Regions from separate parts of the Priestia sp. Y58 genome, predicted to be linked through region 1. Evidence: a T-box and tRNA genes for the amino acid it is inferred to sense, from the RefSeq annotation. Region 1 holds a T-box; the other holds one or more tRNA genes.
The links. A T-box is a leader RNA that pairs with one kind of tRNA and senses whether it is charged. The one in region 1 lies ahead of MMB68_RS04655 (valine--tRNA ligase), so its partner is inferred to be a tRNA-Val.

Region 1 (3,427 bases):
TTTATCGAAGACTACGGAAAAGTAAAAAAAGTCTATACGAAAACCGGCGTGTTTGCGCTTAAAGAAATGGCGAATCATCAAGAACGAAATCAAAACTTCATTCAAAAGCTGCAGAATGTGTATCAAAAAGGATGGATGGGATTTGTCCCTATTTATCAAACGAAGCGTTCTCAGCCCATTGTTTCAGATGAAAGCGGCTCGTATTACTTAATGCCGTGGCTCCCGAATAATCCGACCGAAGAGCGTGATATTCGATATCATAAATTATTTCAAGAGCTTGCTAAGCTTCACGGCGCTTCGGCGCAGGAAGTAGAAGTGAAAAAAGAAGATATAGAAAATCATTATACATCGATGAAAGAAACGTGGGAAAAACGTCAGGAAGAGCTGAAGCAGTATGTAGTAGAATGCGAGAAGAAAGTGTATATGTCCCCGTTTGAATTGCATTACTGTACATTTTATTATGAAATGACAAGAGCGCTTGAGTTTGGTTTTGGAAAGCTCGATCAGTGGAACGATGAAATGGAAGAAAAGGAAAAGATCCGGCTGGTTACGTCTCATGGAAAGCTATCGGCTAAACATTTTATCTATGACGAACGGGGGAATGGTTTTTTTATTAATTTTGAACATGCAAAAGATGCTTCACCGATTTATGATTTGGTCTCATTTTATTTCCGTACTCTTCGCACATACCCAGTAACTACCTATGATAGCTATGAGTGGTTTAGTACGTATGAAAAACATTTTGCTCTCAGAGAAGAGGAACGGCTGCTTTTACACAGTTATTTGGCGTTTCCAGAACCTTTGTATCAGTGTATTGTTCAATATAGGCAGCATAAAGAAAGTAAAACAGAGCTTGAACATATGCAGTCATTTATTCGAGCATACTGGCTGACGAAAAACATTGAACAGCTCAATATTAAAATATTTGAAGTAGATCAGCAAAAAAAAATGGCAGCGGAAGCAGCTGCACAAGCCCAAGCGAACGAATAGCGCTTGGGTTTTTAAATCCAGTCCGAATATAAAGCAACTGCTAGTATGGCAAGCAATGCCAACAACAGTACATCAAAGGTTGTAGGGAAAAATAGTGTACGTATACCTTGAAAAATTGTTAAAGGAACAATAAACTGTCCACAAGCCGCTCCTGCTGTTTTGAGCCACCGCTGCAGCTGATACGAATTTACATTTATTCGTTTCTTCATTTGTACATGCCCCTTTCAATCCACGTGCTCAGGTTAAAGTAAGTATATGAAAAAAGAAAGAAATGGTGCCATTTTTTTGAGTGGGCTCTTCATTTTATTTCCAAAATTAGTGAGCGAATGAAAAAATAAAGAGCAGAACAAAAAAATTATGAATATAATCATAAAAAAATGGAGAAGATTATTGACGATTCAACATTTTTTCATATAGTATAATTAAGAGAAATTCATACATAAATACAGTGAATAGGAAGAGTACGGGATGTTCGTCTTTCAGAGAGAGAAATCAGCTGCTGTGAGATTTCTTAAGAATGTGCACTCGGAATGTCGCCTATGAGTAGCTTTTTTGAACAGCTGCATAGCTCAGTAGAAAAAGCCGGTTAATCAACCGTTATGAAATGAAGTGTATAGGCTTATCAAACGGGATACGTCTATAAAAAAAGGTGGTACCGCGAAATCAACTCCTTTCGTCCTTTTATTAGGAAAGGAGTTTTTTTATGTTTATAAAAGCTTTACACAGTTTCTAAAGACTGAAACTTTATATTATGGAGGTATACATTATGTCTGAAAAAGAAGTGACTCTTCCAACGAAGTATGATCCAAAAGCCGTTGAAGAAAATCGTTATCAGTATTGGTTAGACGGGAAGTTTTTTGAAGCAACAAATGACCCTGAAAAAGAGCCATATACAATTGTAATTCCACCCCCAAACGTAACGGGCAAGCTGCATTTAGGCCACGCTTGGGATACAACGTTACAAGACATCCTAACGCGTATGAAGCGCATGCAAGGCTATGACGTTTTGTGGCTTCCTGGCATGGACCATGCGGGGATTGCAACGCAGGCAAAAGTAGAAGAAAAGCTTCGCAGCGAAGGGAAAAGCCGCTACGATCTAGGCCGCGAAAATTTTGTAGCCGAAACGTGGAAATGGAAAGAAGAATATGCAAGCTTTATTCGCCAGCAGTGGTCGAAGCTAGGACTTGGCTTAGACTATTCACGCGAGCGCTTCACGCTTGATGAAGGCCTTTCTAAAGCAGTGCGCGAAGTATTCGTAACGCTTTACAAAAAAGGGTTAATCTATCGCGGAGAATATATCATTAACTGGGATCCAGCTACGAAAACAGCTCTTTCAGACATCGAGGTTATTTACAAAGATGTACAAGGTGCGTTTTATCATATGCGCTATCCGTTGGCAGATGGTTCTGGACATATCGAAATCGCAACAACTCGTCCTGAAACAATGCTAGGAGATACGGCTGTAGCTGTTCACCCTGAAGATGATCGCTATAAGCACTTAATTGGCAAAAAGGTTGTCCTTCCGATTGTAGGTCGTGAAATTCCAATCGTAGGCGATGATTATGTAGATATGGAATTCGGTTCTGGTGCGGTAAAAATTACGCCTGCTCATGACCCGAACGATTTTGAAATTGGAAACCGTCATAATTTAGAGCGTATTTTAGTGATGAATCAAGATGGTACGATGAATGACAAAGCAGGTAAATATGAAGGAATGGATCGTTTTGCTTGCCGTAAGCAAATTGTTAAAGACCTTCAAGAAGACGGTGTATTGTTCAACATTGAAGACCATATGCATTCAGTAGGTCACAGTGAACGAAGCGGCGCCGTTGTTGAACCTTATTTATCAACTCAGTGGTTTGTAAAAATGCAGCCGTTAGCAGATAAAGCAGTAGATCTTCAAAAACAAGAAGAAAAAGTAAACTTTGTGCCTGATCGTTTTGAAAAGACATACTTACACTGGATGGAAAATATTCGCGACTGGTGTATTTCGCGTCAGCTTTGGTGGGGACACCGTATTCCAGCTTGGTATCATAAAGAAACTGGAGAAGTATACGTAGATCATGAGGCTCCAGCAGATATCGAAAACTGGGAACAAGATTCAGATGTATTAGACACATGGTTCAGTTCAGCGCTATGGCCATTCTCAACAATGGGCTGGCCTGATGTGGATGCAGCTGATTTCAAACGCTACTACCCAACAAACGTGCTTGTAACGGGCTACGATATTATTTTCTTCTGGGTATCTCGTATGATTTTCCAAGGTCTTGAATTTACGGGTAAACGTCCGTTTGACGATGTACTCATTCACGGTCTTGTACGAGATGCTGAAGGTCGTAAAATGAGTAAATCACTTGGTAACGGTGTAGATCCAATGGAAGTAATCGAGAAATACGGTGCGGATTCTCTTCGTTACTTCTTATCTACAGGAAGCTCA
Region 2 (3,427 bases), on a different contig from region 1:
CGATTAGTGATTTATCAAAAAAGCTGGCTCTTAGCCGTCCAAGCGTATCAGAAAGACTGCAGCGTCTTCAGGAACGAGGAGTGATCCAGCGTTTCAGCGCTACGGTGTCTCCGAAAGCTTTAGGAAGAGATACACAGCTATTTATTCAAGTAAGCGAATTAAAAAGAAAACCAGAGGAGTTTGAAGACTTTATTGAGCAAAATGAAGACGTGCTTGAATGTCATCGCGTAACGGGGCCGGTTTCTTACTTTATCAAAGCAGCCGTGTCCGGAATGGATGGACTTCGAATGCTGGTGGATGAACTGATTCCTTATGGAAATGTAAATACTTCAATTATTTTAAAGTCGCCTGTAGAAAACAGGATGATTACTCCTGTACAAAAACCGGCCCCATAAGAGGCCGGTTTTTCGTATAAAGACATATTAATAAAATCCTTTAATAATATAAAAATGATTTTGTAAAATATCAGGTATTTCTTCTTCTGAAACGTTCCTTTTCGTCTTTTTTTCACCATCTGTTACAGTCAGCGTTTCACCGGAGAGGGTAATGCGCCCTGTAAGTGTTGCGATCGTAACAAGACGTTTGTGTACAAACGGAGAATCAGCTGACGTTTGATTGAACTCACACATAGGAGTAAAGTCAGTCAGTTTCTTAGGAAGCGTAGACACACGGTAGAGTGTTTTCCATACATTATCTTCCCATCGCTGCAACTCATACATATGCTCAGCAACGTTTGTCATACGATAAGAGCCGCTTACATCTCTTACTACTTCGCCATTTAAAGGCATTGGTTTGCGCACAGAATCTCCAAATCCAACGTCTACGATGTAAGACTGATTCTCAATCGTTACAAGGTTTGTAGCGTGACTTCCTTCAATGGTCCACGTGCCGTCGGGTTTTTTGACGGTAGCTGAAACGTAAGAGACTTCATATCCGCTTTCTTTTAACAGCCAGCCAAATAGACCGTTTAATTCGTAGCAAAACCCTCCACGCAAATTTACAATTACTTTTTGAAAAATTCGTTCTAAATCAATGATAATAGGGGTTTGAGACAAAACGTCTAAGTTCTCAAACGGAATATGAAGCATATGCTTGTTCTGTAAAGCGGCTAAGCTTTCATAGGTTGGACTATCTGGTCTCTTAGCTAAAAACCGGCTAAAATAGTAATTAATATTCATCAAATACACCTCTTAGTAAATCATTTCTCTCTGTCTTCAGGCCTAGAAGAATGTTCATGTAACAGCGTTTTTTCAATTGTCTTTTTGGAAGCGAATCCTTGAAGTACACGGCTGCCAATTTTTAAAGTTGGTACTTTCATCCCGTCACGCTCCTTTATGGCATGTTTTTATTTTATCAAAAGTAACGGCGGTCCTTCCAACTTCGGAACTATGGAAAAATAGTTGACAAAATTGGATAACTCTTTCTATAATATAGTCAATACATATCACGAGCGATTAGTTCAGTGGGAGAATACATCCTTGACAGGGATGGGGTCGGGGGTTCGAATCCCTCATCGCTCATACCAAAGCCGTTTTCTTATTAATAAGAGAGCGGTTTTTCTCTTTTGTTTGACAAATCAATGCTATATTAAATCTTGAGCGCGTATAGAAGAATTAAAGTATAATGAAACATAGTGCATCAGGTCATGATAAAGATAATCACTAATTTAAAATAAATGAGGGTACAAAATGAATCAAAGAAGTTTTAGTCAATATGGTCTTAGTGACAAGGTAGCTAAGGCGCTTTCTAGCCTGCAATACAATCATCCTACGGAAGTACAAAGCAAGGTGCTTCCTATCGCGCTAGAAGAAAGAGATGTTGTCGTGAAGTCTCAAACAGGAAGTGGAAAAACGGCTTCCTTTGGCATTCCACTGTGTGAATTAGTTAACTGGGAAGAAAATAAGCCCCAGGCCTTAGTGTTAACACCTACACGAGAGCTGGCTGCGCAGGTAAAAGAAGATATTACAAATATCGGCCGTTTTAAGCGAATTAAAGCAGCAGCTGTCTACGGAAAATCACCGTTTGCCAAGCAAAAAGTAGAATTAAAGCAAAAAACACATATTGTTGTAGGTACGCCTGGACGAGTGCTTGATCATATAGAAAAAGAAACGCTTGCATTAGAAAAAATTCGTTATTTGGTTATTGATGAAGCAGATGAAATGCTAAATATGGGTTTTATTGACCAAGTAGAAGCAATTATTCAACATCTTCCTAGTGAGCGTGTAACGATGCTTTTCTCCGCTACGCTTCCTGAAGATATTGAAGAGCTTTCTCGCAAGTATATGAAAAAACCGGTTGATATTGAAATCAAAGCAAACGGATTAACGACAAGTACGATTGACCATTCTGTTATATCAGTAGAAAACGAACGTAAATTTGAACTGCTGAAAGACGTAACCACAGTAGAAAATCCGGACAGCTGCATCATTTTTTGCCGCACGCAAGAGCAGGTAAATACGCTGTTAGACGATTTAGATGATCTTGGATATCCTTGTGATAAAATTCACGGGGCAATGGTGCAAGAAGACCGTTTTGAGGTTATGAATGATTTCAAAAAAGGTAAATTTCGCTATTTAGTGGCGACAGATGTAGCTGCGAGAGGCATTGATATTGATAATATCACACACGTTATTAACTACGACCTTCCGTTAGAAAAAGAAAGCTACGTTCACCGTACAGGAAGAACGGGACGTGCCGGTAAAAACGGGAAAGCCATCACATTTGTAACGCCTTATGAAGAGAGAATGCTATCGGAAATTGAAGAATATATCGGTTTTTCAATTCCAACATCTACCCCTCCTTCTAAAGAAGAAGTACAGCAGGCAGCATCCGCTTTTACTGAAAAAATCAATGAGCGTCCAGAAGTTAAAAAAGATAAAAGCGAGTCATTAAATAAAAACATTATGAAGCTGTATTTTAACGGAGGAAAGAAAAAGAAAATTAGAGCGGTTGATTTTGTGGGAACAATTGCAAAGTTAGACGGAGTAACCGCAGACGATATTGGAATTATTACGATCCAAGAAAATGTCTCTTATGTAGAGATTTTGAATGGAAAAGGTCCAAAAGTGTTACAAGCAATGAAAAACAAAACGATTAAAGGAAAGAAACTAAAAGTTCATAAGGCAATTAAATAGCAGAAGGAAGTCCATCTTTTTAAAGATGGGCTTTATTTATAGAGACAATAAAGGAGTTGAGAGTATGAAGTACATAAAAGAAGCGTGTGTAGAAGGGTATGAGCAGGCAAAAAAAGCAGAAAAGCTAGGAGCAGACCGCATTGAATTATGTGACAATCTCAGTCAAGGAGGCACTACGCCAAGTTACGGCACCATTCAATATGCAAGCGAACATCTTGATACAGATATCAACGTGATTATTCGTCCAAGAATTGGTGGTTTTGTATATTCTGAAGCAGAATATCAAATTATGA

Region 2: it has a tRNA-Val gene. The T-box ahead of MMB68_RS04655 (valine--tRNA ligase) is inferred to sense a tRNA for this amino acid. The anticodon was not compared.

Annotation. Positions count from the first base shown of each region.
Region 1 covers NZ_JAKWFL010000001.1:875,591-879,017, reverse strand. The annotation lists gene ysxE (spore coat protein YsxE) at 1-990, shown strand, start outside; gene MMB68_RS04660 (hypothetical protein) at 1,002-1,199, opposite strand; T-box leader at 1,430-1,674, shown strand; gene MMB68_RS04655 (valine--tRNA ligase) at 1,757-3,427, shown strand, end outside.
Region 2 covers NZ_JAKWFL010000005.1:276,412-279,838, reverse strand. The annotation lists gene MMB68_RS17230 (Lrp/AsnC family transcriptional regulator) at 1-395, shown strand, start outside; gene MMB68_RS17225 (arylamine N-acetyltransferase family protein) at 423-1,178, opposite strand; tRNA gene MMB68_RS17220 (tRNA-Val) at 1,449-1,520, shown strand; gene MMB68_RS17215 (DEAD/DEAH box helicase) at 1,689-3,134, shown strand; gene MMB68_RS17210 (copper homeostasis protein CutC) at 3,199-3,427, shown strand, end outside.